Regions from separate parts of the Thioalkalivibrio sp. ALJ4 genome, predicted to be linked through region 2. Evidence: predicted binding sites of a transcription regulator. Region 2 holds the regulator's gene; the other holds the start of a gene.

Region 1 (15,368 bases), on a different contig from region 2:
CGATGCAGCGCGCCGAGGCGCTGGGCAAGGTCTTCCAGCGCTACCGCGACCGCCACAACATCGGCAACTTCGAGAACCCGTTCTTCGCCGGGTTCTTCGCGACCCCGGCGACCGCCACCTGGGGCTCCATCCAGGGCGCCGAGGTGGTGCTGGACGGGCGCATGGCCTTCAACCCGGCCGGTGGCATGCACCACGCCGCCCCCGACCAGGCCCGTGGATTCTGCTACTTCAACGACCCGGCGCTGGCGATCCTGCGCCTGCGTCAGGCCGGGCAGCGCGTGCTCTATCTGGATATCGACGCCCACCATGGCGACGGGGTCGAGGCCGCGTTCAGCGACGACCCGGACGTGCTCACCGTCTCCCTGCACATGGACACCGAGTACGGCTACCCCTTCGAGGGCGGGCGCATCGAGGACACCGGACCGCTTGGCAACGCCGTGAACCTGCCGCTGCCCAAGGAGACCAACGACAGCGAGTTTCGCGCCGCCTTCGCGGCCGTCTGGGAGGCCGTGCGCACCCGCTGGCAGCCGGATGCGGTCGTCGTTCAGGCCGGTACCGATGCGCTGCTGCCGGACCCGCTCGGCAAGTTCGGCATCTCCACCCAGTGCTTCCTCGCCTGCGTCGACGACGTGATCGAGACCAGCCCGCGGCACGCCGACGGCACACCGAGGCTGCTGGTCCTGGGCGGTGGCGGCTATCACCCGCTGGCGCTGGCACGCTGCTGGACCGGGGTCTGGGCCCTGCTGACCGGTCGCGAGCTCCCCGCTGCGATCCCGGAGGCCGGCCAGGCCCTGCTGCGCGAGGTTGACTGGGACATGGACGAAGAAGAGGAATGGTACGAGTCCCTCTTTACCTCCCGTCTCGATGCGGATCGCGCCGGTCCGGTGCGCGACGAACTGCGCAATCGCCTTGAACGGCTGCTGGCAGGGCACCCGTTGTTCAGTTGCTCGTAGAGAGCCTGCGCGTCAGCGGCTGGCGCGGTAGTCGCGTTCGATGTAGCGCAGCAGCTCGGTCGTCTCCCGCAGGGTCGCGCGCTGGATGCGGGTCTTGCCGATAAAGCCGGGTACCCAGAAGTCCGGTTCCACATGCATCTGGATCGTCAGGTGCGTGCCGCCGGCATCGGGCTGCAGCTCCCAGCGGGTCGAGCCTGCACGCAGATTGCTGTGCTCCGGATCGACCTCGGCATCAATGCGTTCGGGGTAGTACTCGGTCACCCGTTCGTGCCTGCGGATGGTCCGGCAGAACACGAACACGCAGCTGTGCACGACGCTTGCGACCTCCACCTCGTCATCCGATCGGGAGACGATCCGGCTCTCGCGGATGGATTCCGAGTAACGGTTCAGCGCGTCGTAATCGGTCAGGTATGACCACAGGGCCTCGGGTGGGACTTCGACCCGGAAGGTCACCTCCAGCTCGTGCTGGTCACCGTCGGTATCAAAATGCCGCTCGACCACCTCCACCGCGAGTGCGGCACCGGGGGCCCAGCCGACCAAGGCAGCCAGGAGGAGGGCGGGCAACGTTCGCATCGCGGGTACCTCCTGGGCTTCGGTTCGGGGCCTGGCTGCTGCAGCTTTATGAAGAATTCGATCCCCGGATGCGGCCGGGGTTCAGGTTGCCCTACGACGGGCGGTTGGACTGTGATGATAGACAAAGACCTCAGGGGTCACTGTCGCGCTGGGGATGCGTGGTCCCCGTGACGGGCTCGTCGCGGATCGGCAGGGTGGCGAGAACGGCCAGAAGGCCGACGAGGTGGAGCGCGATCAGGATCATGAGATAGCCGCCTGTCAGGTCGACCCCGAGGCCGGTGAGGACCGGACCCAGCGCGGCGCCGAGGGCCACGGCGGTGTAGGTCATGCCCAGCAGGCGGCCCAGGCTGTACAGGCCGAACAGGCGGGCCAGGATCGCCGGTGTCAGGGCGATGTACCCGCCGTACCCGAAACCAAGTACCACCGCGAACAGCATAAGGGCGGCGTAGCTGCCTGCGGTGCCCCAGATCAGAAAGCTCAGCGTGATCAGGGCGAAGCACCCGCGATAGAGATGCATCAGGGAATAGCGATCGCCCAGCATGCCGATCGCCAGCCGCCCGACCACGCTCGCCAGCCCGATAATCCCGACCAGGCCCGCCGCGCGCAGCGGATCGATGCCGCCCGCCTCGGCCGCGGGCGGCAGGTGCACGAACGGTACGTACAGGATCGTATTCAGCAGAAAGGTCGCCAGATAAAGCTGGGCGAAGCGGCGCCCACCCCAGCGGGTGGTGGCGGCGTGGGTGCCATCCGGGGCGCGCCCGGGCCGTGGAAACAGGATGCCGGCGAGCGGCAGGATGACGGCTGCCGCGAGCGCGTAGAAATAGTACGTCGAGCGCCAGCCGTGGAGCTCGATCAGCCAGGCGGACAGCGGCGCGAAGCCAAGTACGCCCAACCCGATCCCGGATACCGCGATGCCCAGGGCCATGGAGCGTCTGCGGGCAAACCAGCGCCCGACCGCGGCCACGACGGGCACGAATACGCAGCTCGCCCCGATACCCACGCCCAGGCCATAGGCCAGGTAGGCCTGCCAGAGTTCGCCGGCACGCGCCGTCCCGACCAGCCCCGCCGCGATGAACAGGCCACCCGCAACGAGCAGCGGCCCTGGGCCGATGCGGTCGGACAGGGGGCCGGTCACACCGCTCAGGCCGAAGAACAACAGAGCGGTGGCGGAAAAGAACAGCGCGGACCCGCCGTGCCGTGTACCGAACTCCTGCGCCATGGAGGAGAAGAACGCCCCGTAGCTGTACGCGATGCCAAAGGCCACGAACAGCGCCACAAGGGAGAGCCCGCAGGCGAGCCAGGCGGTCGGGGAGTCCAGGGAGGGGGCGTCCTGGTGCTGGCGTGGACGCAGGGTCATCTAGCGCGGTCGACCCAGCAGGCGACCGGCCCCCTTGCGGGTCTGACGCCAGATCTGGCGCAGGCTTCGGGATGACGGGTGGCGCAGCAGCCGGGTCTTGCGGGTTTGCTGCATGGCCGGGATCAGCGTCTCCAGTTCGGCCGTCAGGGCGTCGATGTTGTAGGGCGTTGCGCCATCGAGCCGGGCGGGAATCACCTCCTGTTCGGGCAGGCCGAAGTCCGCGGCGATCGCCTGGCGGGCGGCGGCGATGTTCTGCGCCTTGGGCCGTTCTTCCGGCGGGTCGAGCGTATACGGCGGCTCCCATTCGCGGGCGGGCGACAGGCGATCGATGTGGCTGGCCACGATGCGAATGGGCGGCTGGCGTCGATCCGGGCGCTCTGCAAAGAAGCGCCGTACGGCTTGCAGCGCCTCGTGGTCCGGGGAGCGGTCGGCCTGGTGCGCCGGCGCGACCCATAGCACCAGATCCGCCGTCTGGGCGGCATCAACCAGGGTATCCACGTCCATGCGGTCACCAAGCCCCGGGGTGTCCACCAAAAGCAGTTCCTGGCCGTCCGCGAGGGTCAGCAGGTAGCCCTCCTGCTCGGCGGTCAGCGGCAGCACGTCCGTGGCTGCGCGGTATTCCCCCAGCAGCGCGTTGACCAGCGTGGATTTCCCGGCCTGTGGCTGGCCCACGACCAGTATCTTCGGCCGGCCCGGGAATGCCTCCTCCGCGGGGCCGCTCGCCTGTGCTTCCTGGTCGGCGATCTCGGCCAGGGCGTCGGCATCGTGCTGCAGGCGGCCGGAGTAGAGCTCGATCGCGGCGCGGCCGACTTCCTCGATCCAGATGCGTGCGACCCGTCGCAGCAGGTATTCGCGTGCGCTGCCGGAGAGCTCGTTGAAGAAGCGATCACGCAGCTCCGCGGCCAGGGCGTGGAGGGGATTGGCCAGCCGCGCGATACGGTAGGCCTTGTAGGCCGTGCGCCCGTAGGACAGCCCCGATGCCACCATGGGCCGGTAGCCCCAGACGCGCAGGATCTGGCCCATGCGCAGGCGATCCGACAGCGGTACCTCCTCCAGCAGGATCTTGCGCAGCCGGGCGCTGACCCGCTCGCTGAGCAGCAGGGCCTCGGGCACGGTGAACTCCCAGATGGGGTCTTCCTGTTCCGGGTGATAGTGCGCGGCCACGGTACGCAGGGTCTCTTCGCCCGCTTCCCGCAGGCGGTCGTAGTCGGTGACGATCTCGCCGCTGGCCTGCTCGCTCAGGCGCATCACCTCGGCCCAGGCGGCGTGTTCCAGTGGCGCCCAGTCGCCATCGGCGGGGCGCACGGGCTCGGTCGTCCGTTCGCGGGTGTGGACCTTGATCCGGTGGCGCGCCCACAGCGTCATGCCCCATACGCTTCCGGCGGCGATGGCGGCCGCGGCGATCCAGATCAGCAGGGCATTGTGTTCGTAGAGCCAGAACAGACCCAGGACGAAGGCCACCACAAAGGGCGACAGCAGCAGGAACGCGGCGAAGGTCACGCCCGTGACCTGCAGACGGGTGAGCCAGCGGCGTTTCATCGCGTGTCGTTCCCCGAGGGCTCGGTCTGGCGGTGCCGGGCGAGGTTCAGGGCCTCGCGCAGGGCGTCGCGATAGGCCTGCTCCACCCCGGCCGTGGCCTCGCGCCCGTCATGTCGCCGGGCCAGGTAGTGCCGTGCGGCATAGCCCAGCGCATAGGTGGTGGCAAAGCTGGTGGCGGCCGCCGCTGCAGCACCTGCAGTCTGACCGTAGACGGGGACCAGCTTGCCGACCTGCCGGGCCCCGTGGCTGAGGCCGAGGCCGAGCAGGGTGCTGGAACCGAGCGCCGCGGAGAACTCGCTCATACTGCGAGAATCCCAGGTGACCCCGTAGATGCTGGCCAGACTGTGCAGCAGTTTCCCCTGGACCGCCGGAACGGAGAACAGGCCCAGCAGGGGGACGGCATCGGTGGTCGCGGCGACGCTGGCGTAGCCGAGGATGTGTGATCGGGCGCGCAGCCGACGGGCATCACCGCCTGCGGACTGGCGCAGCCCCTGCAGGATCACCCCCATGCGTTCCGGAGCCAGCTTCTCCAGGGCATCGAGCAGGGCGTCCAGGCCGTAGTGGGTCGGGGTGAAGCCCTCGTCCTCGGGCGTGATGTCGACGGGCACGATCTGCACCGGGCCGGTCCCGGGCAGGTTGCGAAAGGCCTCGACCTGGGTGCGGCGCGCGCGGGCCAGTTCCTCCAGCCCGGGGCTGCGGTCCAGTTCGGCGTAGGGCGGATGATCGCGCCCGTCGGGATAGCCGTCGTGCAGGCAGGTCTGGACCAGCAGGACCGGCCAGTTCGGATGCCGGCGGCGAATGTCCCGCAGGGCATTCAGCACGGGTTCCTGCTGCAGATCCATCGCGCGCGCCACGGCGACCACCATGTGCGCGTGGCCCGCGAGCTCGGCGAGATCCTCGCTGGGGTCGTAGGCGACCTCGCCCAGTCCCCGCGTGTCCAGAAAGCGCAGCACCGGCGCTTCGGCCGGGAAGTCATAGGCGCGTGCCGTCCGGGTGCAGCTCCTGAAACCGGTCCCGATCGCCACGTCGGAGTCGCCGGTGATCGCGCGCACCAGCGTGCTCTTGCCGGACTGCACCTTGCCCAGCAGCCACAGCACGGGGGCCTGCTCGCGCGCTCGCTCGGCCACGACGTCGGCATCGGGGGCCTCGGCCTCGGGTCGCAGGACGGCCTGCATGACTTTGCGCCAGCCGAGGCCCTTCGGCAGGCGCAGGGATTGCCAGGGCAGCTTCATGCTGTGATTCCGTTTCGCGGCATGGAAACCTTTCATCAGTGAAGAAGGCGCAACTGTGCAGGGCTTGTGAGCCAGCCCGCCGCTCAGTGTGCCATGTCTCGGCCAATGTTCGCGGCGGGCGCGGTACACTGAAATGATGAGCGATATCTCCGAAGGCGACCTGTTCGGCCCGGATGCGGGTGGACTGCCCCCCGAGCCCGAACCGGCCGCACAGGGCCCGGACCCGAATGCACCGCTGGCCGAGCGCATGCGCCCGGCGCGGCTGGACGAGATGGTGGGCCAGGATCACCTGGTCGGCCCGGATGCCGCCCTGCGCCAGGCGATCGAGCAGGGGCAGACTCCGTCGATGATCCTGTGGGGCCCGCCGGGTTGCGGCAAGACCACACTGGCCCGCCTGGTGGCGGCGGCCGGGGCACAGCGTCTGGTGACGCTGTCGGCGGTGCTGGCCGGCGTCAAGGACGTGCGCGCGGTGGTGGACGCGGCCAAGGCCCGGCGACGCAACGGGGTCGGCACGCTGCTGTTCATCGACGAGATCCATCGCTTCAACAAGGGGCAGCAGGATGCCCTGCTGCCGCACATCGAGGACGGGACACTGGCCTTCGTGGGGGCCACGACCGAGAACCCCTCATTTGCGCTCAACAGCGCACTGCTGTCGCGGGCGCGTGTCTATCGCATGGAGTCCGTCGGCGCCGAGGCGATCGAGGCGCTGATTGACCGGGCGCTGAGCGATCCCGAGCGCGGACTCGGGGGGCGCGGGCTGCGGCTGGAGCCCACCGAACGCCAGCGGCTGGCCCGTGCGGCGGACGGCGATGCCCGGCGGGCACTGAACTGGCTGGAGACCGCCTCGGATCTGGCACGTGACGGCGAGATCACCGCCGACGCCCTGCGCGCGGTGATGGGGGCGCAGAGCCTGGCCTTCGATCGCCAGGGCGATGCCTTCTATGACCAGATCTCCGCCCTGCACAAGTCGGTGCGCGGATCCGATCCTGGTGCGGCGGTGTACTGGCTGACGCGCATGCTGGATGCCGGCTGTGACCCGGATTATCTCGGCCGGCGCCTGCTGCGCATGGCCTACGAGGACATCGGGCTGGCGGCCGTAGGGCTGGGTGCTCGGGTGCTGGCGGCCTGGCAGACGATGGAGCGGCTTGGGCGGCCGGAAGGCGATCTCGCGCTGATCCAGGCGGCGATCGAGCTGGCCGCCGCCCCCAAGAGCAACAGCGCCTACACCGCGTTGAACGAGGTCCGCGCCAGCATTCGCGAAACGGGCAGCCCCGGCGTGCCCCTGCATCTGCGCAATGCCCCCACGGAGCTGATGCGTGACGAGGGGTTCGGCGCCGGATACCGCTATGATCATGATGAACCGGACGGTTTCGCGCGCGGGCAGGTCTATCTGCCCGAAGGGCTGGAAGATCAGCGCTTCTATCGGGCGAAACGCGAGGGCACGGAGCGCGCGCTGGCCGAACGGCTGGAGCGACTGCGCGGCGACGGCAAAGAATAGAGACATATGCAGATACATCATCCCGAACGCTGGTGGCTGTTGGCCGCGGTCCTGCTGGCAGGGTCGCTGGTCTGGGTAGCACTGACCACCGAGTGGCCTGATCTGCTGCCGCTGCAGGACGTCGAGGCGTGGCTCGCCAGCTGGGGGATGGGCGCCTACATGATGTTTGTGCTGGCCTTTGTCGTCCTTGCGCTGTTTCCGTTGCCCAGCACCTTCTGGATCCTGCTGGGAGGGGCGCTGTTCGGGCCGTTCACCGGCGGGGCCCTGAGCCTGCTGGCGGCGACCATCGCTGCGATTATCGCGTTCATGCTGGCGCGCACCCTGCTGCAACCCTGGCTGGAACCGCGTCTGGGTCCGCGCAGCGCACGGCTGCGCGAGGATGTGGAGGCCGAGGGCTGGCGCGTGGTCGCACTGACACGGCTGGTGCCGGTCTTCCCGTTCGCCCCGACCAACTACGCCCTGGGCCTGGTGCGTATGCCGCTGACCGTGTTCACGATCACGACCCTGGTCGCATTGATCCCCAGCCTGTTCGCCTATGCCTGGCTGGGCCACGCTACGCGCGAGATGGTGGCGGGTGATACGGACAACCGGGTCCAGCTGGGGCTGGCGATTCTCGCCGTGCTGGCCCTGCTGCTGTTGCTGCCTCGGCTGTTGCGCCGGATCTGGCAGGGGCAGAAAGCCGTCCAGTCGCCAGCCTGAGTCCCGTAGCAACCATGTCGCGGGAGTCACCCTTCCTGTCCGTGATCATCCCGGTGCTGAACGAGGCCGAGTCCCTCCCGCCCTTGCTGGATACGTTGAGGGAGATCCTCGACTGTGAGGTGATCGTGGTCGACGGGGGAAGCACGGACGGGACTGTCCGGCAGGCAGAACAACGCGGCGTGAGTGTGCTGTCCAGTGCACCGGGGCGTGCACGGCAGATGAATTCCGGAGCCGAGCGCGCCCGCGGCGAGGTGCTCTGGTTCCTGCATGCCGACACTGCGTTCCCGGACGGGGCCGGGGTTGCGGTGCATGCGCTGCGCGACGTGGTGGCCCGGGGCGATTGCGCCTGGGGACGTTTCGATGTCCGCTTGTCGGGCGGTCGCGCGATATTCGCGCTGATCGCCGCGATGATGAATCTGCGCTCGTGTCTGAGCGGGATTGCGACCGGGGACCAGGGCATCTTCATTACACGCTCGGCGTTCAATGCCGTAGGCGGCTGGCCGGATCAGCCGTTGATGGAGGACATCGAGTTCTCGCGGCGACTGCGCTCGGTGGGACGCCCAAAGTGCCTGCGCACCCGGCTGGTCACGTCGTCCCGGCGCTGGGAGCAGCAGGGTGCATGGCGCACGATCTGGCTGATGTGGCGGCTGCGCCTGGCCTACTGGCTGGGTGCAAACCCGGACGGGCTGGCGCGACTGTATCGTGGCGATGCTTGAGCGTCGGCCGCTGGATGCGCTGCGCGTGCTGGTCTTTGCCCGCGCGCCCGAGCCGGGCCGGACCAAGACCCGACTGATCCCCGCGCTGGGTGCCGAGGGCGCTGCACGGCTGCACGAGCGGCTGCTGGAACACGCGCTGGACGTAGCCCGTCAGGTGGCGCCGGACCAGGTGGAGCTGTGGTGCAGCCCGGGTTCCGATCATCCGTTCTTCAAGCACTGCGCCGAACGCTTTGGCTGTTCCCTGCACAGGCAGCGGGGCGGTGACCTGGGGGCGCGCATGCGCCATGCGCTGGAGGCGGGTCCGTTTCCGGCGCTGGTGATGGGCTCCGATGCCCCGACGCTGGGTGTCGAGGACCTGATCGCTGCCCGTGAAGCCTTGGCCGGAGGACAGGACGTGGCACTGGTCCCGGCACTGGATGGCGGTTACGTGCTTCTGGCCACCGCGCGGCCCGTACCCGGGCTGTTCGAGGCCATCGAGTGGGGCAGCGACCGGGTGCTGAAACAGACCCGTGAACGGGCCCGGGCGCGGGGTCTTGCCTGGGCTGAGCTGGAATCGCGTTCCGACATCGACCGCCCGGAAGACCTGGTGCACTGTCCGCCAGCGCTCCTGCGTGGCATTGGGGCACCTCGAGAGTCCCCGATCCCAGAGCAGTCGCAAGTCGGCCCAGGCTTCGGGTAGGATGCGCGCCATGAAAGCCTTTGTTGCCTGGGTCGACCGTTCCCCACTGTGGTTGTTTGCACTGTTCGTGGCCACCCTGGGGCTGTCGCCCTATGTCCCCGAACCGCACATCGTCGAGAAGATCCGCTGGCTCTTCCAGGGCGAGCTGACCCGTCCGATCGATATCCTCGACCTGATCATGCACGCCATTCCCTGGCTGCTGATGGCCTTCAAGCTCTATCGCATGAGCATTACGTCGAAAGGCGCTTCCTGACTCGGCGCCTCCTTGAGGCTTGTGGGAACTCGACGGTCCCGGCCCGGGTCGCTACGGTGCCTGCCACTTTGACGTGACCAAGGAGAGTCCCATGCGTTTTATTGTTTCTGTCACTGCCGGTACCGACGACCCGACCCGTGCCACCCTCGGCATGATCGCCGCGAACGTGGCCAAGCAGCAGGGCCATGACGTGACCGTCTGGCTGCAGGGCGAGGCCGTGAACATCGCCAACCGGAATGTCTACGACAAGATCGTCGGCCACAACATGCCGGCGATGAAGGACATCGTGGATTCGCTGGTCGAGGAAGGCGTCCCGTTCTGGGCCTGCGAGGCCTGCGCCAAGGGCCGCGACGTCGGCGAGCACAACTTCCTGCCGAACGCCGAGATGGCCGGCATGGGTCAGTACGTCCAGGCCGTTGCCGATTTCGACCGCTCCATGAGCTTCTGATCGAGCGGGCCGGTCCGCGGGTGGGGTGTGATCCCCCGCCCGTTTTGCCCGTGTCTCCTGTGTCAGCCCCTCGAACTGGCACATCGCATGCTTGTTTGTTCCGGGAGTGATCCACGGACGACGAGCATGACCCAGACCCCATCCCCGAGTTTTTCCTTCGAAGAGGCCATTGGCGACTTCCTGGTCGCCTCGCGCAAGTGCGAGGTGGTGAGCCTGGAGCGCCTGCTGGAGGCGGTACAGCTGGTCGGGCGCATCCGCGCGCTGGTGCATCAGCTCCAGCGCGAACGCGGTGCCTCCAGCCTCTGGATCGGCTCCGGTGGCCAGCGCTATGCGGACGAACTAGCGCAGTACCGAGCTGAATCCGACACCACCGCACAGGCGTTTCGTGAACACCTTGATGGCTGGCTGGAGCCCGGGGCCTGTGCCCACGCGCGCAGCCGTCTGCTGGGGCGCATGGCGCTGGCGCTGCATGGCCTGTCGGGTCTGCCCAGCCTGCGGGCGGAGGTCAGCGAACGCACGCTCTCGCCGATGGAGGCGATGCGCGGCTTCAGCGAGCTGATCCGGTCGCTGCTGGCAGTGGTGTTCGAGGCCGCTGACTCCGCCACGGACCCGGAGGTCTCGCGGGCCCTGGTGGCCCTGCTGAACTTCATGCAGGGCAAGGAGCTGGCGGGCCAGGAACGCGCGATCGGGGCCGCCGGCTTTGGTCAGGGCGTGTTCGATGGCGAACTGCGCCAGTCCCTGTTGCACCGGATCGATGCCCAGGAACGCTCGTTTCGGATCTTCTCCGAGTTTGCCCCGAAGCCCGCCTGCGCGGCCTGGCAGGAACTGCAGGGCGCGGGCTTCGCGGCGGAGGTCGAGCGGCTGCGCCGTCAGGCCTGTACCCACGGCGATCTCCGGGGCGATCCCCTGCCGGACCCGGCCCGCGCCGAGACCTGGTTTGCCTGCACCACCGCGCGCATCGACGCGATGAAGGAGATCGAGGACCTGCTGGAGATGCACCTGAACGAGTGCTGTTCGGCACGCATCACGGCGGATCGCGCGGACCTGGGCGCTGTGCGTGATCGGGTGGAGCAACTCGCCGAGTCGGAGCTGCGCGACAGCGTGCCGTATGCGGTGTTTTTCGGCGCGCCGGAGGGCCTGGAGAGCACGCAGGAGGAGGGCGAGACCGTACTCAACGTCCCGATCGTCGGGCACTCGGTGATGGACCTGGTGCAGCGCCAGGCGACCCGGCTGCAGTCGGTGGAGGACGAACTGCATGCGGCACGCCAGGCCCTGGCCGAACGCAAGACCATCGAGCGCGCCAAGGTGCTGCTGATCCAGCACCGCGGCCTCAGCGAGGATCAGGCCTACAAGCTCCTGCGCCAGACGGCGATGAACCAGAACCGGCGCCTGGCCGAGGTCGCCGAGGCGACCGTCGCGATGTCCGACCTCCTGGGCAAGGGCGACCTGTAGCTAATACACGGGGAAAGGGATTCCGCCCCTGTGGGAGCGGGCCTGCCCGCGAAGCCCCTGCTAGTGTCCGACAATGGCAGGGGCTTCGCCGCCAAGGCGGCTCCTACGGGGTGTGCACCAGAGCGGTTCATCTGCACCGCCGGCGTGCCCCAGGGTGGTGCCGCTTGTGATCGTCATTCCCCTGCCAGGATTCGATTGTTTACCGGGAACCGTCCGATTTTTCCGCGTCAGGGTGGGCTTTGGTCCACGAGAGTCGATTAGCAACAGCTAATTGGCACACCTCCTGCAGGAGACTGAGCAAGACGAGCCAACGGCGGTTCGTCGCCTGACAACAGGGAGACCCGATGACCGGGCCTCCCGTGGGACTGGACAAAGGCGTCCATCACCCGGCTGCAAACGCGGCCGGGCTGATGCGACGCCTTTTTTCGTTTTTGGGACGTGTTTGCTGACAAGGGGAGTGAACCCGCAATGACCGATCACACGAATGACACGAAAAAGACCTCCGGCCTGTCGCGCCGGCGTTTCCTGGGCGGCATGGCCGCCGGGATCGGCGCGACCGCGCTGGGCGTTTCCGGGGCCGCGCCCTGGGGGTATGCGAAGGCCGGCAACGGCAAGCCGGAGACCACCGAGGCGAAGCTGGGCTTTATCGCCCTGACCGACGCCGCTCCGCTGTTCATCGCGCTGGAGAAGGGGTTCTTCGCCGCCCACGGCATGCCGGACGTACAGGTGCTGAAGCAGTCCTCCTGGGGCACGGTGCGCGACAACCTGGAACTGGGTTCGCGCCGCGGCGGCATCGACGGTTCCCACATCCTGACGCCGATGCCCTACCTGCTGCACCGTCGCGGTACGCCGATGAGCATCCTCGCGCGGCTGAACCTGGCCGGGCAGTGCATCTCGGTGGGTGATGAATATGCCGATCTGAAGGTCGGCCTGGAGACCGGGGAGTTCAAGGAGGCGCTGGCGGAGAAACGCGCCGGCGGCGACGAGGTGCGCGCGGCGATGACCTTCCCCGGCGGCACCCATGACCTGTGGATTCGCTACTGGATGGCGGCCGGCGGGATCGACCCGAACCGCGACATCTCCACCATCGTCGTGCCGCCGGCGCAGATGGTCGCCAACATGCGGGTCGGGTCCATGGACACCTTCTGTGTCTGCGAGCCCTGGAACATGCAGCTGATCAACCAGGGCATCGGCTACACCGCGAACACCACCGGCGAGCTCTGGCACAACCATCCGGAGAAGGCGCTGGGCATGCGCGCGGACTGGGTGGAGGCGAACCCGAACGCGGCCCGCGCCCTGATCATGGCGGTGATGGAGGCGCAGATGTACTGCGAGGACCCGGCGAACATCGAGGAGGTCGCCGAGATCTGCTCGCGCCGGCGCTACATCCACGCCCCGTACGGCGACATCATTGACCGCATGCAGGGGCACTTCGACTACGGCACTGGCCGCGTGGTCGAGGATCACCCCGACCGCATGCGCTACTGGAACGACCAGGCCTCCTATCCCTTCAAGAGCCACGACCTGTGGTTCCTCACCGAGGACATCCGTTGGGGCTACCTGCCGCCGGACCTCGACATGCAGGCCCTGGTGGACGAGGTCAACCGCGAGGACATCTGGCGCGAGGCGGCCGACACGCTCGGCATCGACTCGGCCGACATCCCCGAGTCCACCTCGCGCGGCAAGGAAGAGTTCTTCGACGGCAAGGTCTTCGACCCGGAAGACCCACAGGCCTATCTCGACAGCCTGGAGATCAAGGCGATCGCGTCCTGACGCGACGGCCCGACGCCCCTGCACAGACGATTCAAGAGGATTCGATGATGAGTGCCATTCTCGATCGCAACATGACCTTCGGCGCCGGTCGGGCCACCGGGGCCGCGGAGACCTCCACGGCCCCGGTGGCCCGACCGGCGGCGCCGCCGTCGGCGCGGTCCGGCGCTGCCCCGCCGCCCGACCCCGGGGCCTGGGGCCGGCGTATGCGCAACGCGGCCGCCGTGGTCTTGCCCCCGGTGATCGTGACCGCGATTTTTTTGCTTCTCTGGGAAATGATGACGTCCTCCCAGGGAGCCGTACTGCCCGGCCCGAGTCAGGTGATCACCGACACCTGGGAACTGATCGTCAACCCGTTCTATGACTACGGCGGCAACGACGTGGGCATGGCCTGGCAGCTGCTCGCCAGCCTGGAACGCGTGGCCTACGGCTACGCCCTGGCGGTGGTCGCCGGGATCGGTCTCGGCGTGCTGGTCGGCCAGTCCACCTGGGCGATGCGCGGGCTGGACCCGCTGTTCCAGGTGCTGCGCACCGTGCCGCCGTTGGCCTGGCTGCCGATCTCCCTGGCCGCGTTCCAGGCCAGCAACCCGTCGGCGATCTTCGTGATCTTCATCACCGCGATCTGGCCGATCATCATCAACACCTCGGTCGGCATCCGGAATATCTCGCAGGACTACGTGAACGTGGCCCGCGTGCTGCGCCTGAACGGCTTCGAGTACTTCACCAAGATCATGCTCCCGGCCGCCGCGCCGTATGTCTTCTCCGGTCTGCGTATCGGCATCGGCCTCGCCTGGCTGGCGATCGTCGCCGCCGAGATGCTGATCGGCGGGGTCGGCATCGGCTTCTTCATCTGGGATGCCTGGAACGCCTCCATGCTCAGCGACATCGTGCTGGCCCTGGTCTACGTCGGCCTGGTCGGGTTCTTCCTCGACCGTCTGGTCGCGATCGTCGGCAAATGGGTCACCCGCGGCACGCAGGCCGGCTGATCCGGCCCCTCACAGGAGAATCATCATGACCAGCTATCTCTCCATCGAACACGTCCACAAGACCTTTGGCGAAGGACCGACGGCCAGCGAGGTGCTGCGCGACGTCGACCTGCACGTGGACCGCGGCGAGTTCATCTCCATTATCGGCCACTCCGGCTGCGGCAAGTCGACGGTGCTCAACATCGTCGCCGGGCTGCTGGAGACCAGCACCGGCGCGGTGATCCTGGACGGCAAGGAGGTCAGCAAGCCGGGCCCGGATCGCAGCGTCGTGTTCCAGAACCACTCCCTGCTGCCCTGGCTGACCGTGCGCGACAACGTGGCGCTGGCCGTGGACAAGACCTTCAAGGGCAAGAAATCCGCCGCCGAGCGCCGCGAGTGGATCCTGCAGACGCTGGACATGGTCGGCATGAGCCACGCGCTGGACAAGCGCCCGGACGAGATCTCCGGCGGTATGAAGCAGCGTGTGGGCATCGCCCGGGCGCTGGCGATGGAGCCGAAGGTCCTGCTGATGGACGAACCCTTCGGTGCGCTGGATGCGCTGACCCGGGCGCACCTGCAGGACGAGGTGATGCGCATCCAGTCGGAGCTGGGCAACACCGTGCTGATGGTTACCCACGACGTGGACGAGGCGGTACTGCTGTCCGATCGCATCGTGATGATGACCAACGGCCCGGCCGCGACCATCGGCGAGATCCTGGAGATCGACCTGCCGAAGCCGCGCGAGCGCCTGGTGATGGCCGACAACCCCCAGTACAACCACTACCGGGCCGAGGTGCTGCGCTTTCTCCACGAGCGCCACAAGAACCCCGAGTCGGAGGCCGCGTGATGGATACCGCGAACGACAAGCCGCGGCTGGTCCTGATCGGCAACGGCATGGCCGGCATGCGCACGGTCGAGGAGCTCTTGAAGCTCAAGCCGGACATGTACGACATCACCGTGTTCGGCGCCGAGCCCTGGGGCAACTACAACCGCATCATGCTCTCGCCGGTGCTGGCCTCGGAGAAGACCGTCGACGAGATCATGCTGAACGACGATGCCTGGTATGCCGAACGCGGCATCACCCTGCACAAGGGCCGACGCATCGAGCGGATCGACCGCGTGAACCGGCGGGTGATCGCCGAGGACGGCACCGAGGCGCCCTATGACCGCCTGCTGCTGGCGACCGGCTCCGACCCGGTGATGATCCCGGTGCCGGGGCACGAACTGGAGGGCG
Region 2 (15,368 bases):
CTTTACCAAGGCCTTCAAGAACACCCTGCTGCAAGCCTACGGCGTGCAGCTGGCGGACCACCTGGACAAGGATATCCGCGTAATCGAGCGCCGTTCGCGCCAGGATGACCGCATGGCCGTCGTTGCAACCGAGATCGTCATGGGCTCGGGGCAATCGAACTTGCAGGTCAACTACCGCCTGCGGCCGGTAAACGGGGAGTGGAAAGTGTTCGACGTCGAGGCCGAAGGCCTCAGCTTTGTCGGCAACTTCCGCAACCGCTTCAACGAGGAAATCAACCGCAATGGCCTCGACGCGCTGATCGAACGCCTCGAGGACGGCGACCGCGAGCTCGTCGATGACGCGATGGAAGGCATCGCCGACGAGGTCGACAACGGCGATGGCTGACGCCCGCCTGCACGCAACACCGGAGGGGCTCGCCCTCTCCGGCACGCTGACGCTGGCCACGGTTCCGGGCCTCGAGTCCCGCATTCGCGCCCTGCTCCCCGGGCTGCCCGCTCGCGCGCGGGTGGATCTCGGCGAGGTGACCCGCATCGACTCGGCGGGCGTGGCGCTGCTGGTCACCCTCTGGCGCCGTGTGCACGAACAGGGTGGCGAACTGGGTTTCCACTCCATCCCGCAGGGCCTGGCACCCCTCGTTGAACTCTACGATCTGCAATCGGTGATCGCCGACTCGGTTCCCGCGGCGCAGACCAACGCGGCCTGACGCCCGCCCCGCGACCGGAAACGCGCGCGCAGCGGGCAGATTCGTTATCATGGCGTGTTTCGCACGGGCCATGCTGGACCCTGCGACCGACCCGGGCTTTCCATGGACAAGCTGATCATCACCGGAGGCCGCCGCCTGGAGGGGCAGGTCTGGATCTCCGGGGCCAAGAACGCGGTGCTCCCGATCCTGTCCGCCACCTTGCTGGCGGACGGGCCGATGACCATTGGCAACGTCCCGCACCTGCAGGACGTAACGACCACCATGGAACTGCTCGGCCGCATGGGCGTAAGCCTGACGGTCAACGAGCGCATGCGCATCGAGGTCGATCCGACCACCCTGACCCAGTGCGTGGCCCCGTATGACCTGGTCAAGACCATGCGCGCCTCCATCCTGGTGCTGGGGCCCCTCCTCGCCCGCTTCGGCGAGGCCGAGGTCTCGCTGCCGGGTGGCTGCGCGATCGGTTCGCGCCCGGTCAACCTGCACCTGCGGGGGCTGGAGGCGCTGGGTGCGGAGATCGACGTCGAGGGGGGCTACATCCACGCCCGCGCCAAGCGCCTGAAGGGTGCTCGCGTCGTGTTCGATCAGGTCACGGTCACCGGCACCGAGAACCTGCTGATGGCCGCCACCCTGGCCGAGGGCGAGACGCTGATCGAGAACGCCGCGCGCGAGCCGGAAGTGGTCGACCTGGCGGACTGCCTGACGGCGATGGGTGCGAAGATCCAGGGCGCTGGGACCGACACCATCCGCGTGCAGGGTGTCGAAAACCTGCAGGCCTGCGAATACGACGTAATGCCGGACCGCATCGAGACCGGCACCTTCCTGGTCGCGGCGGCGGTGACCCGCGGGCGCGTGCGCTGCCGCAATACCCGCCCGGAGCTGCTGGATGCGGTGCTGGCCAAGCTGGTCGAGGCCGGGGCGCGCATCGAGACCGGCCCGGACTGGATCGAACTGGACATGGAAGGACGTCGCCCGAAGGCGGTCAATCTGCGGACCGCGCCCTTCCCGGCCTTTCCAACCGACATGCAGGCCCAAATGATGGTGCTGAACACCGTCGCCGAGGGCACCGGGTCGGTCGTGGAGACGGTCTTCGAGAACCGCTTCATGCATGCGCTGGAACTGCAGCGCATGGGGGCGGACATCACCATCGAGGGCAATACGGCGATCGTCAAGGGCGTCGAGCGACTGGTGGGCGCGCCGGTGATGGCGACCGACCTGCGCGCCTCGGCCAGCCTGATCATCGCCGGCCTGGTGGCCGAGGGCGAAACCGCGGTCGATCGCATCTACCACATCGACCGCGGCTACGAATGCATCGAGGAAAAACTGAGCCAGATCGGCGCGGGCATCCGCCGCGAGCCGGCCTGACGCCTAGGGAAACACTGATCAATGTACACACTCGCGTTGGTACCCCAGGTTTTCCGAGACAAGGCGCGTCGTGCAGCGGGTAGTGGTTCTACCCGCCCGTTTCTGATTGATTCGGGGCGCAACGCAGGATCGGGGAACCTGGGGTACCAACCCCACAAGCCATTTAATGCGGGGGCTCGGTCGCTTTTGCGCGGGAACGGCGTTGCGGTTCCCTGGTGCAGAATGACTGCACGGCGGTCACCGCGCCTTGTTCGCACGCAAAAGCGACTCGAGCGCGAGCGTGTACATTAATCAGTGTTTCCCTCACAAACGCGAGACAGACCGACACCCGACATGATGGATCCCAACGCCCTGACCATCGCCCTGTCCAAGGGACGCATCCTCAAGGACACCCTGCCGCTGCTGGCCAGCGCCGGGATCGAACTCCTGGAGGACCCGGACAAGACGCGCAAGCTGATCCTCGACACCAACCGCGAGGACGTGAAGATCGTGGTGGTGCGGGCGACCGACGTCCCCACCTATGTGCAGCATGGCGCGGCAGCAATCGGTGTGGCCGGCAAGGACGTACTGATGGAGCACGGCGCGGCTGGACTCTATGAACCGCTGGATCTGCGCATCGCCGCATGCCGGCTGATGCTGGCCGGACGCCCGGGCCAGCAGCCGGACCCGCAGCAGCGCCTGCGCATCGCCACCAAGTTCGTGAACATCACGCAGAACTACTTCGCCCAGCAGGGCCGCCAGGTCGAGATCATCAAGCTCTACGGCTCGATGGAACTGGCGCCGCTGGTCGATCTGGCCGACTACATCGTGGACCTGGTCGACACCGGCAACACGCTCAAGGCCAATGGCCTGGAGCCGCTGGAACTGATTACCCCCATCAGTTCCCGGTTGATCGTGAACCAGGCAGCCATGAAGATGCGACATAGAACTATTCAAAATCTGATCGAGGGCCTGCGCGAGGCCGTCACGCCCGCGACGACGTAACGAGAGCATCATGACCGCCGATACCGACGACCTGAGAATCCGCGATATCCAGGAGGTGTCCGCCCCGGACACCCTGCGCGACGAACTGCCCATCACCGACGCGGCCTCCGAGACCGTGTTCGCGGCACGCCAGGCCTGCCACCGCATCCTGCATGGCGAGGACGACCGCATGCAGGTGATCGTCGGGCCCTGCTCGATTCACGACGTGGACGCCGCGCTGGAGTACGCCGAACGCCTGAAGGGCCTGCGCGAGGACCTGTCCGACGCCCTGCACATCGTGATGCGGGTGTACTTCGAGAAGCCGCGCACCACGGTCGGCTGGAAGGGCCTGATCAACGACCCGGACCTGGACGGCAGCTTCCACATCAACAAGGGTCTGCGCGTCGCGCGCGGGCTGCTGCGTGATCTGGCGATCAAAGGCATGCCGGCCGCCACCGAATACCTCGACCTGATCAGCCCGCAGTACATCGCGGACCTGGTCGCCTGGGGGGCCATCGGCGCGCGCACCACCGAGAGCCAGGTGCACCGCGAGCTGGCCTCCGGCCTGTCCTGCCCGGTGGGCTTCAAGAACTCCACCGATGGCAGCCTGCGGGTCGCGATCGACGCGATCCGCTCCGCCTCGCGACCGCACCACTTCCTGTCGGTGACCAAGGCCGGGCGCTCGGCGATCTTCTCCACCACCGGCAACGACGACTGCCACATCATCCTGCGCGGCGGCAAGCAACCGAACTACGATGCCGAGAGCATCGAACAGGCCTGCAAGGAGCTGCGCATGGCGGAGCTGCCTGAGCTGGTAATGGTCGACTGCAGCCATGCCAACAGCCGCAAGGACCCGAAGCGTCAGGTGGATGTGGCCCGCTCGCTGGCCGAACAGATCGCTGGCGGGGATCGCCGCATCATGGGCGCGATGCTGGAGAGCCATCTGGTCGGTGGCCGCCAGGACATCCTGCCCGGCAAGTCGCTGACCTACGGCCAGAGCATCACCGATGCCTGCATGGGCTGGGACGAGACCGAGACCAGTCTGAAACTGCTGGCGGACGCCGTGCGCGCGCGCCGCAAGACCGCCGTACCGGCCTAGGGAAAACGTCCAGAGGATCCCGACCATGCCCTCCATTGCCCGACTCGATACCCAGCAGCCCGACTTCGATCAGGCCCTGGAGCACCTGCTGTCCTGGGAGTCCGTCGCCGACACCGGCGTACGCGATGCGGTGGACGAGATCCTCGCCGCGGTACGCACCGAGGGCGACGCGGCCGTGCTGCGCTACACCGCCAAGTTCGATCGCCTCGATCGCAGCGCGGTCGCCGACCTGGAGATCCCACGGGAGCGCCTGCAGGCCGCGCTGGAATCGATCCCGGCGGAGCAGCGCCAGGCGCTGGAGACCGCCACCGCGCGTATCCGCCAGTACGCCGAACACCAGAAGATGCAGGACTGGGACTTCACCGATGCCGACGGCACGGTACTCGGCCAGCGCGTGACCGCGCTCGACTCGGTCGGCCTGTACGTCCCCGGCGGCAAGGCCGCCTACCCGTCCTCCGTACTGATGAACGCCGTGCCGGCCAAGGTCGCGGGCGTGGAACTGCTGGTAATGGTCGTGCCCGCCCCGGGCGGCGAATTGAACGATCTGGTGCTGGCCGCCGCCGCCGTGGCCGGGGTGGATCGCGTGTTCACCGTGGGCGGCGCCCAGGCCGTGGCGGCTCTGGCCTATGGCACCGATACCATCCCGGCGGTGGACAAGATCGTCGGCCCCGGCAACATCTTCGTGGCGGCGGCCAAGCGAGAGGTGTTCGGCACGGTCGGCATCGACATGATCGCCGGCCCGTCGGAGATCCTGGTGGTCTGCGACGGCGAGACCGACCCGGACTGGATCGCGGCCGACCTGTTCTCGCAGGCCGAGCATGACGAGCAGGCCCAGTCCATCCTGCTGTCCTGGGACGAGGCCTTCCTCGACCGCGTGGCCGAGGCCATGGACCGCCTGCTGGCCGAGATGCCGCGCGCCGAGATCATCCGCACCAGCCTCGACAAGCGCGGGGCACTGGTGAAGGTGCGCGACTCCGCCGAGGCCGTTGCCGTCGCCAACCGCATCGCGCCGGAACACCTGGAGCTGTCGGTGGCCGACCCGCAGGCGATGCTGGACGCCGGCCTGCGCCACGCCGGCGCGATCTTCATGGGCCGCTACACCTCCGAGGCCCTGGGCGACTACTGCGCCGGGCCCAACCACGTGCTGCCGACCTCGCGCACCGCGCGCTTCTCCTCGCCGCTGGGGGTGTACGACTTCCAGAAGCGCTCGAGCATCATCCACTGCTCGGCCGAGGGCGCGGCGAAGCTCGGCAAGACCGCCGCCGCCCTCGCGCACGGCGAGGGACTCACCGCCCACGCCCGCTCCGCCGAACTGCGCGGCGGGCAATGAGCCTGCCGCACGAAAGCCGCAGCCCGGATGCCCTGATGCGTCCGGAGGTTCTGGCGCAGTCGGCCTATCAGGTGTCCGACGCGACCGGCCTGATCAAGCTGGACGCGATGGAAAACCCGCATCCCTGGCCCGGCGGGCTGGAAGACGCCTGGCTGGAGGCCCTGCGCGACCCGCAGCTAAACCGTTATCCGGACGCCGGGGCGCGCGAGCTGGAGAAAAATGTGCGCGCCGCTCACGGCGTGCCCGAAGCGGCCGGGCTGCTGTTCGGCAACGGGTCCGACGAACTGATCCAGATCCTGATCATGGCGGTCGCCGCCTCCGGCCGCCCGATCCTGGCGCCGGAGCCGACCTTCGTGATGTACGGCGTGCTGGCCCGCGCAATGGGCGTACCGTTCGTCGGCGTCCCGCTGAACCGCGATTTCACCCTGGACCTCGCCGCGATGCACGCCGCCCTGGCCGAACACGACCCGGCGGTCGTGTTCCTGGCCTACCCGAACAACCCGACCGGGACCCTGGACGACCCGGCCGCCGTGCAGGCGATCATCGAGGCCAACCCCGGCGTCACGGTGGTCGACGAGGCCTATGCCCCGTTCGCCGCCCACAGCTTCCTGCCGGAGGTCGGCCAGCACGACGGGCTGATGGTGATGCGCACGGTCTCGAAGCTGGGGCTGGCCGGCGCGCGGCTGGGCTATCTGGCCGCCTCCGCGGGCTGGATCGATGCGCTGGACCGGCTGCGCCTGCCGTACAACATCAACACCCTGACCCAGCGGTCGGTCGCCTTCGCCCTGGATCACCGCGAGGCCCTGGATGAGCAGGCGCGCGGCATCATCGAGGAACGCGGGCGTCTGTCCGAGGCGCTTGCGGCGATCGACGGCGTCGAACACGTGTTCCCGAGCCAGGCGAACTTCATCCTCTTTCGAGTGCGCGAGGGGCAGGGGCACGCGAGCTTCGCGGCCCTGCGCGACGCCGGCATCCTGATCAAAGATGTTGGCCGCGCGCATCCGCTACTCGCCGACTGCCTGCGCGTCACCGTCGGCCGCTCCGACGAGAACGACGCATTTCTCGCGGCCCTGCGCAACGCCCTCGCCGGCTGAACCCTGATTTCCGAGGGTGAACTAGGCCCAGCCTCGCAAAGGCATGGCGGCAGGAGAGGGGCTAGGCGTCCTCGCCGAAGCGGTTGGCGACGAGTTCGGTGAGGGCGTCGAGGGCCTCTTCGGCGTCCTCGCCGTCGGTGGTGATCGTGACCTCGCAGCCCTGCGCCGCCGCCAGCATCATCACCCCCATGATGCTCTTGCCGTTCACTTCCTGGGCGTTCCGGGAGACGGTCACATCGGACGCGTACTGGCTGGCCAGGCTCACGAACTTGGCCGCCGCACGCGCATGCATCCCCAGACGATTAACGATGGGGACTTCGCGCTGCGGCATCCGAACACTCCTGGTCACAAAGAAGGATGCCATCGTGCCCGCCGGACAGGGCCTTGTTGACCAGCTCCGTCAGCGGCAGATGGCGGTAGTTCAGCACACGGATCAGCATCGGCAGGTTGATCCCGGCAATGACGCGGGCGTTCGCGCCCCGGGCCACGCGACTGGCCACATTGGATGGGGTGGAGCCAAACATGTCGGTCAGGATCAGCACGCCGGAGCCGGAATCCAGCTCGCCCAGGCGCGCCCTCGCGCGCGCCAGCACCTCGTCGGGGTCGTCATTCTGCGACATCGCCATGGACTCGCAATCCTCGGGCAGGTCGCCCAGCATGCTCTGGGCCGTCTGCAGCAGGGTGTCGCCGAGGTTTTGATGCGTGATCAGGATCAGACCAACGCCCATGGACTCACTCCGATTCGAGGGGCAGGGATAGCTCGCGGTGACGGGTGCTAACAGTAACATGTTCGCGCCCCCGCCAGGCAGCCGCCAGCCGCTCCACAAGATAAACCGAGCGGTGACGGCCGCCGGTGCACCCGATCGAAACGGTCACATAGCTGCGGTGATCCTGCCGGATCCGCGGGACCCACTGTTCGAGAAAGCCCTGGATCCCGTCATACATCTCCTCGACCTCGCCATGGCGCGCAAGAAACTCGCAAACAGCCGCATCGCGGCCAGTCAATGGCGCCAGATCGCGCTCGTAGTGCGGGTTGGGCAGACAGCGCACGTCGAACACGAAGTCGGAGTCCAGAGGGGCCCCGTGCTTGAACCCGAATGACTGAAAAAGCAGGGACAGGCGCTCCTCGCCCAGCAGCCCGACGCGGTCGCGCAGGGTGCGCGCGAGATCGTGCATCGACAGACGGGAGGTGTCCACGGTCAGATCCGCCTCGGCCGCAACATGGCCGAGCCAGTCACGTTCGCGCTCGATCGCGTCCACCAGTGGCACGCCGTCGCGCGCCAGTGGGTGTCGGCGCCGCGTCAGGTGATAGCGGCGCAGCAGGACCTCGCTGGAGGCCTGCAGAAACATCACCTCGACCTGCATCCCCTTGCCCCGGAGCTCGCGCAGGAGGTCGGCAAAGCCCTCGAGCGCCGTCAGCCCGCTGCGGACATCCACCCCGACCGCCAGATGCCGGTCTTCGTCCGCGTCGTAATCGCCACTGCGGACCTGTTCGATCAGCCCGGGCAGCAGCGGCAGCGGCAGGTTGTCGACACAGAAATAGCCGGCGTCCTCCAGCGTATGCAGGGCGACCGTCTTGCCGGAGCCCGACAGACCACTGACCAGCAGGAGTCGCATTCAGCCCTCCGGGTCCGGGTTGGGGACGGTGGTTGCAGGGATCGCGCGGTGGTACGGCGGCTCCTCGGGCTCGCCGCTCATCTGCCGGCGCTGACGTGCGCGCAGGTCGTCGCCGGCGACATAGCCCTGCATGTGCAACATGTGGTTGCGTACCGCCGCCTCGATCATCACCGCGATGTTGCGCCCCGGCGCGACCGGCAGGCTGATCAGCGGGATACGCAGCCCGAGGATGCCGATCTCCCCGCGGCGGCCATTCAGGCGGTCATCCGGCACCGGCGAGGGCTCGCCGTGGTCGCGCAGGTCGATAATCAGCCGCAGATACTTGCCGCCCTTGATCGCCGAATCCCCGTACATGGCGCGGACGTTCAACACCCCCAGCCCGCGCACCTCGAGCAGGTCCTGCAACAGGGCCGGGCAGTGTCCGCGCACGATATCCGGGGCGATGCGGGCAAACTCCGGTGCGTCGTCGGCGATCAGCCGGTGCCCGCGCGAGATCAGCTCGAGCGCCACCTCGCTCTTGCCCACGCTGGAGGCCCCGCTGATCAGCACGCCAATGCCGAGGATCTCCATGAACACGCCATGGCGCACCTCGAAATGGGCCAGCCGCTGCTGCAGGAAATAGCGCAGCAGGGAGATAATCTCGTGGCTGCTGGTCGAGGAGCACAAGATCAGCGGCAGCTGCTCATCGGGGACGTCCGGCATCTCCGAGAACGGGCAGGTGTCCTCGGCGAAGATCACCGCGGTCGTCCCGGTGCGGGCCATCTCCAGGATCAGTTGCTCGCGCTGATCATCGCTCAGCCGCGCGATATAGCGCGCCTCGAAATCGCCGATCACCTGGATACGGTTAGGCCGGATCAGGTTGAGGTGCCCGGCGAGGGGCAGGTCGTCGCCGTCACCGCCGACCAGGTTGCGATCCGGTGCGACCTGCTCGCCGTGTACGTAGCGCAGATCCAGGCGATTGCCCATCGCCTGGATCAGGACCTCTACGGTGATGTCGCGCGCGATGCCGCCCTCTCCCAGTGCCTCGTTCATGCACGAATCTCCGGCAGCATTGGCGCGGGGTGTCGGAATCGGGGGAGCACTGCCGGGAGAGCCATGTTCAGGCGTCGCCGAAGGCCCGGGTCAGTTCGCGTTCCAGGGCGTCCGCGTCGCCGGCACGGCGCAGCGAGGCGATATTGTCGGGCTGCGAGAGACCGCGCGCCAGCTGCGCCAGCAGGTCCAGGTGCGCGCTGGTCGCCGCCTCGGGCACCAGCAGTGCGATCAGGATGTCCACGGGTTCGTGATCCATGGCGTCGAAGTCGACCCCCTGGTCCAGCCGCAGGACCGCGACCCGGGGGACATCGAGCTCGGCCAGACGCCCATGCGGGATGGCCACGCCATGCCCCAGACCGGTGGAGCCAAGCTTCTCGCGGGCAGACAGGGCCTCGAAGATGGCCCCGCTGGCCGGGCCGGCGGACTCCTCGCCGCCGACGGCCAGCAACTCGGCCAGGGTCTCGAGCGCCCGTTTCTGGCTGGAACACTCGGGCTCCAGCCGGATACGGGCGCGGGTGATCAGCTCGGCAATGGTCATTGCGTTAAAGGGCCTGTTCGCGGTTGCGCTGGGCACCCTCGGCGCGGTGATGGTCCTTGACCTTTTCCTTGTGCTTGATCAGCTGACGATCCACCTTGTCGATCAGGCCATCAATCGCCGCATACATATCCTCGTGACTGGCTTCGGCGTGGATGTGATTGCCGCTGACCTGGAGATTGGCCTCCGCCTTGTTGTTCAGGTTCTGGTTTTTCTCGTGGGTCAGCACCACATGCACGTCGATCACTTTGTCGAAGTGGCGTTCCAGCTTCGCGAACTTTTCGTTCACGTAGTCGCGCAGGGCGTCGGTGATATCGACGTGATGGCCGGTCAGATTGATCTGCATGGTCAGGCTCCTTTTTGCTTGGTTCCACTGGGCATACTCGCCATCTGCCGGCGTTCGCTGGAAGACGGTATGTGCATAGCCTCGCGGTACTTGGCCACGGTGCGTCGGGCCACATTAATGCCCCGATCCGACAGGATCTGGGCCAGTTTTGCATCACTCAGTGGCTTGTTCGGGGTCTCGCCACCAATCAATTCCCGAATCATGGCACGGATCGCGGTCGCCGAGCATTCGCCGCCATCGGCTGTGCCAACATGGCTGGAAAAGAAGTACTTGAACTCGAATACCCCACGCGGGGTGTGCATGTATTTCTGTGTAGTCACCCTCGAGATGGTCGATTCGTGCATCTCCAGGGTCTCGGCGATATCGCGCAGGATCAGCGGTTGCATGGCAACCTCACCATGCTCGAGAAACCCCTGCTGGCGCACGACGATGGCCTGGGCGACCCGCAGCAGGGTGTCGTTCCGGCTGTGCAGGCTCTTCAGGAACCAGCGCGCCTCCTGCAACTGATCGCGCATAAACGCGCTATCACGCGCATCGGAGACCTGCCGCACCATGCCCGCATAGAGATCGTTGATGCGAATGCGCGGCGCAATCTCCGGGTTCAAGTCCACGCGCCAGCCATCGCGGTCATGGCGGACATAGACATCCGGCACGACGTATTCCGAAGTGGACTCGCTGATCTGGGCACCGGGCCGCGGATTCAGGGTGCGGATCAGGTCCAGCGCCCGCGCCAGCTCGTCCGGGTCGCGCACGCCGGACTGGCGCTGCAGGGCTCGGTAGTCCCGCTTGGCCAGGCTCTCCATGCCGTTTTCCAGGATGGCTCGAGCCGCGTCACGCGCCGGGGCATCCGGCGCCAAATGGCGCAGCTGGATCTCCAGGCACTCGCGCAGGTCCCGCGCACCGACGCCCAGCGGGTCGCACTGCTGAATCCAGTGCAGCACCGCCTCGACCTCGTCGACCCCCACGGGCTCGTCTTCGCCCTGGCTGATCATCTCCGCCAGCGCCTCGAGTTCACTGTCCAGATAGCCGTCCGGGCTGATCGCGTCGATCAGCGCCGCCCCGATCCGTTGGTCTCGTGGGGTCAGGTGGCTCAGATGCAGCTGCCAGAGCAGGTGGTCCTGCAGGCCCTCGTCCTCGCCGTCGGAGGTATTCTCCAGCGGGTCGCGGTCGTCCAGGCCGCGTGGGCTCGGGGCGGGCTCGTAGATGTCGTCCCAGCGACTGTCGGTGCTCAACTCCTCGGGGATCACGTCATCGCCAGCCGTGTCGGCCTGCATGCGATCCCCGTCGACCCGTTCGCCCCCTTCCTCCGGGCGCTCGGGCGGGGCCTCCTCGCCCTCGTCCTCCACCTGCTCGAGCATGGGGTTGCTTTCCAGCGCCTGCTGGATCTCCGCCTGCAACTCCAGCGTGGAAAGCTGCAGCAGACGGATCGCCTGTTGCAGCTGCGGGGTCATCGTCAGCGTCTGCCCCAGCTGCAGATTGAGCCCGGGTTTCAGCATCGCGGTTTGAGGTCCATGGTGACCATCAAGATCATCTTAAGGAAACACTGATCAATGTTCACAGTCGAAAGTTTTCTCCGAGATACACGCGGCGCACCTGGGGGTCGTCCAGCAGCTCCTGCGGGGTCCCGGCGCTCAGGATGCGGCCCTCACTAAGAATATAGGCCCTGTCGCAGATTCCGAGGGTCTCGCGCACGTTGTGGTCGGAAATCAGCACACCGATCCCGCGCTGGGCCAGATGCCCAATCACGGCCTGGATATCACCCACGGAAATCGGATCCACGCCGGCAAACGGTTCGTCCAGGCAGATAAAGCGCGGGTCACCGGCCAGTGCCCGCGCGATCTCGGCGCGGCGACGCTCGCCCCCGGACAGGGCAATCCCAGGGCTGTGGCGCACGGTCTCCAGCTGGAACTCCTCGATCAGGGCATCGCCGATGCGGCGTCGCTCGTGGCGGTCGAGCTCCGAGCGCAGCTCCAGCACCGCCTGCAGGTTGTCCCAAACACTCAGCCGACGGAAGATCGAGGCCTCCTGCGGCAGGTAGCCCAGCCCGGCTCGGGCCCGCGAATGAATCGGGGCCCGGGTGATGTCCCGGTCACCCAGCGTGATGCGGCCACGATTGGGCCGGATCAGGCCGACCAGGCTGTAGAAACAGGTGGTCTTGCCTGCGCCGTTCGGTCCCAGCAGGCCCACGACCTCCCCTGGTGCCAGATCGACGTCGACACGATCCAGCACCGTACGCTTGCCATAGCGCTTGGTCAGCTCGCGGCCGGTCAGATAGCCGGCCATCGGCGCAGATTCGCCACCGGCCGCGGCGGGCGCGCTGGTGTCGAGCTCGTTCATTCGTCGTCTTCGCGGGGCTGGATCCTGATACGTACACGCTCGTCATCGGCCTCGCCACGCTCGGCCTCGATCACATCCGTCTCCAGGTCGTAGACGATGCGCTTGCCGCGCGCTTCCTCGGCTGCCGTGATCACATGCGCCTGGTCGGTCAGGATCACCCGGTCCTCGTTCAGCAGGTAGTCGATGCGCAGCGCGGTGGCGATGCGCATCTCGCCCGTCTCCGGGTCCGGGGACTCCAGCCGCGCGGGCTCGCCGTGGGCCTCCATCTCGTAAGGGCGTCGGTCGCGGCTGCGCACATAGACCTTGTCGGCCTCCAGTGTCATGTCCCCGCGAATCACCACCACATCACCGGTATAAGTGCTTACGCCCCGCCGGTCGTCCATCTCCGCACGATCGGCGGTAATCTCCACCGGCAGGGGCTGCTGCTGGGCAATGACCGGCGCGGCTAGCAGCAACAAGGCACTGCCCAGCAGCACGGGCCATCCGGCCCGGGCGAGCGACGACCCACCACGTTCAGTCATTTGCGGCTTCCTCCTCGCCCGACTCGCTGTAGAGCGTGTACACGTCATGGAACAGCTCTATGGTATCCCCTCGCGAGTCGACGCGCAGACCCGTGCCCCGCTGGAAAAGGCCAGGCTGCTCCAGCGTCGACGGGGCATCGGAGGTGGCGATCATGGTGTCGGTCGCCACCGTCATATCGGCGGATTCAATCACCGTGCGCACGCGCTCGTCACGCTCGGGCTGCACCCCCCGCGTGGGGCCGATCAGGTCCAGGATCTCGTCCATCGGTCGGTGCAGCGCCTCGGGCGCAGTCCAGTGCCATTCGATACCGCCGGCGTCAAAGATATCCAGGTCGGGGTCGTCGATCAGCTGCGGGCCGTCGCGGCCAAACTCGCGCAGACGCGTTCCGCGCAGGCGGTGGCTCAGCTCGCCGTCCTCGCCGGTCGCGTGCAGCGTAAAGCCCTCGATCTCCAGCGTCACCTCGCCCTCCGGCTCGTGCTCGCTGGCAACAGCGCCGGCCACCAGCGCCGCCATTGGCAACAGGATCAGCGCCGCCAGTCCGGCCACCCACTTCATCCGTCGACGTACTCCGCGAACAGGGCCTCCAGCCGCCCCTGGGCCGCCAGCAGACCCTCGCAGACCTCGCGCACCGCGCCGCGCCCGCCGGGGGCCTGCGTGACCCAGTCGGCATGCTGCAACACCAGCGGGTGGGAATCCGCCACCGCGATGCCGAGCCCCACACGGCGCATCGCCGGCAGATCGACGATGTCGTCGCCCACGAAGGCGGCCTCGTCGGGCGCATGGCCGGTCTGCTCGAGCAACTCGTGCAGTGCGGCCCCCTTGTCGCGCCGCCCCTGCAGCAGGTGCTGCACACCGAGGTCCCGCATGCGGTGCTCGACCACCCCGGAAGTGCGTCCGGTCAGGATCGCGACCTCCAGCCCCCCGTACAGCGCCAGACGGATGCCGTGCCCGTCGCGCGAATGAAAGGCCTTGTACTGCTCGCCGGCATCTCCCATGAACAGGCTGCCATCGGTCAGCACGCCGTCGACATCCAGGATCAGCAGACGCACCGCCGCCTGGCGGCTGTGCAGGGCCTCGTCGTGACGGTCCATCAGGCCACCCCCGCGCGCAGCAGGTCGTGCATGTTCAACACCCCGACCAGCCTCTGGTCGTCATCCACCACCGGCAGGGCATTGATGCGCTTGCTCTCCATGGTCTCCAGCGCCTCTACGGCCAGCCACTGCGGACGGGCGGCATGCCCGCCCCGCGTCATCACCTGGCCGATGGTCAGCGCCTCCAGGCTTTCGCCACGATCCAGCGTGCGCCGGAGGTCGCCATCGGTAAACACACCGAGGATATGCGCCTCGGGATCGGCGACGATCACCAGCCCCAGCCCCTTGCGCGTAATCTCGAACAGGGCGTCCTTCAGCGGGGCCTCGGGACCCACGCGCGGGATCGCGTCACCGGTATGCATGATGTCCGCGACATGGACCAGCAACCGCCGCCCCAGTCGGCCGCCGGGATGCGAGCGGGCAAAATCGTCCGCGGTAAAGCCGCGCGCATCCAGCACCGCGACCGCCAGGGCATCGCTCATCGCCAGCGCGGCCGTGGTGCTGGAGGTCGGGGCCAGGCCCAGCGGGCAGGCCTCGCGCTCGACCGAGACATCCAGGTGCACGGTGGCATCCTGCCCCAGCCGCGACCCGGGATTGCCGGTCAGCGCGATCAGCGGTACGTCCAGCCGCCGGATCAACGGCAAGATGGTCAGCAGCTCGTCGGTCTCGCCGGAATTGGACAGGGCGATCACCACGTCGTCACGGGTAATCATGCCAAGATCGCCGTGGCTGGCCTCGCCGGGGTGGACGAAAAACGCCGGGGTCCCGGTGGAGGCCAGGGTGGCCGCCAGCTTGGAGCCGATATGGCCGGACTTGCCCATGCCGGTCACCACGACCCGGCCGCGGCACTCGAGGATGTGGCGACAGGCCTCCAGGAACGCATCGTCCACGCGGTCGGCCAGCCGGCGCACGGCCTCGGCCTCGTCGTTGAGGACGGCCAGGGCCAGCTTGCGGGTGGTATCAGGATTGAAATTCATGCGGTTGCCGTCATTCCGAGATGGACAAGGTAGCCCGCGAACACCGCGAGCAGAAGCCCCCCCTGCCAGCGCCGCAGCTGGCTGCCACGCGCCAGGGCAAAGATGAACAGCGCGGCGGTCATGCCGAGCATGATCGGGTAGTCGCGTACCAGCACCTCGGGCTCGATCGCCAGCGGTGCAATCAGCGCGGGGACTGCCAGCACGGCCAGCAGGTTGAACAGATTGGAACCGATCACGTTGCCGATCGCCAATCCCGCCTCGCGGCGAAAGGCCGCCACCAGGGAGGTCGCCAGTTCCGGCAGGCTGGTCCCGATCGCCACGATGGTCAGGCCGATCACCAGGTCACTGATGCCCAGTTG

Evidence for each region. The regulator sigma-54, encoded in region 2, starts transcription at its own class of promoters, with help from an activator protein. The targets are predictions, from matches to a motif close to TGGCANGNTNCNTGCTT.
Region 1: a site for sigma-54 is predicted at 11,672-11,688, ahead of C936_RS0107905 (CmpA/NrtA family ABC transporter substrate-binding protein). Genes of this name have one in related genera too.

What each region holds. Positions count from the first base shown of each region.
Region 1 covers NZ_KB897918.1:348,675-364,042, forward strand. The annotation lists gene C936_RS0107845 (acetoin utilization protein AcuC) at 1-953, shown strand, start outside; gene C936_RS0107850 (SRPBCC family protein) at 966-1,526, opposite strand; gene C936_RS0107855 (MFS transporter) at 1,657-2,883, opposite strand; gene C936_RS0107860 (GTPase family protein) at 2,884-4,422, opposite strand; gene C936_RS0107865 (GTPase family protein) at 4,419-5,654, opposite strand; gene C936_RS0107870 (replication-associated recombination protein A) at 5,788-7,152, shown strand; gene C936_RS0107875 (TVP38/TMEM64 family protein) at 7,159-7,851, shown strand; gene C936_RS0107880 (TIGR04283 family arsenosugar biosynthesis glycosyltransferase) at 7,866-8,567, shown strand; gene C936_RS0107885 (TIGR04282 family arsenosugar biosynthesis glycosyltransferase) at 8,560-9,246, shown strand; gene C936_RS0107890 (hypothetical protein) at 9,257-9,499, shown strand; gene C936_RS0107895 (DsrE family protein) at 9,591-9,947, shown strand; gene C936_RS0107900 (nitrate regulatory protein) at 10,074-11,399, shown strand; gene C936_RS0107905 (CmpA/NrtA family ABC transporter substrate-binding protein) at 11,868-13,172, shown strand; gene ntrB (nitrate ABC transporter permease) at 13,220-14,155, shown strand; gene C936_RS0107915 (ABC transporter ATP-binding protein) at 14,181-14,981, shown strand; gene nirB (nitrite reductase large subunit NirB) at 14,981-15,368, shown strand, end outside.
Region 2 covers NZ_KB897917.1:969,655-985,022, reverse strand. The annotation lists gene C936_RS0104660 (phospholipid-binding protein MlaC) at 1-385, shown strand, start outside; gene C936_RS0104655 (lipid asymmetry maintenance protein MlaB) at 378-704, shown strand; gene murA (UDP-N-acetylglucosamine 1-carboxyvinyltransferase) at 807-2,066, shown strand; gene hisG (ATP phosphoribosyltransferase) at 2,400-3,050, shown strand; gene C936_RS0104640 (3-deoxy-7-phosphoheptulonate synthase) at 3,061-4,128, shown strand; gene hisD (histidinol dehydrogenase) at 4,154-5,458, shown strand; gene hisC (histidinol-phosphate transaminase) at 5,455-6,552, shown strand; gene C936_RS0104625 (HPr family phosphocarrier protein) at 6,614-6,883, opposite strand; gene C936_RS0104620 (PTS sugar transporter subunit IIA) at 6,855-7,280, opposite strand; gene rapZ (RNase adapter RapZ) at 7,285-8,169, opposite strand; gene hprK (HPr(Ser) kinase/phosphatase) at 8,170-9,201, opposite strand; gene C936_RS0104605 (PTS sugar transporter subunit IIA) at 9,269-9,739, opposite strand; gene hpf (ribosome hibernation-promoting factor, HPF/YfiA family) at 9,744-10,082, opposite strand; gene C936_RS0104595 (RNA polymerase factor sigma-54) at 10,085-11,578, opposite strand; gene lptB (LPS export ABC transporter ATP-binding protein) at 11,637-12,365, opposite strand; gene lptA (lipopolysaccharide transport periplasmic protein LptA) at 12,416-12,940, opposite strand; gene lptC (LPS export ABC transporter periplasmic protein LptC) at 12,933-13,496, opposite strand; gene kdsC (3-deoxy-manno-octulosonate-8-phosphatase KdsC) at 13,493-14,032, opposite strand; gene C936_RS0104570 (KpsF/GutQ family sugar-phosphate isomerase) at 14,032-15,009, opposite strand; gene C936_RS0104565 (calcium/sodium antiporter) at 15,006-15,368, opposite strand, start outside.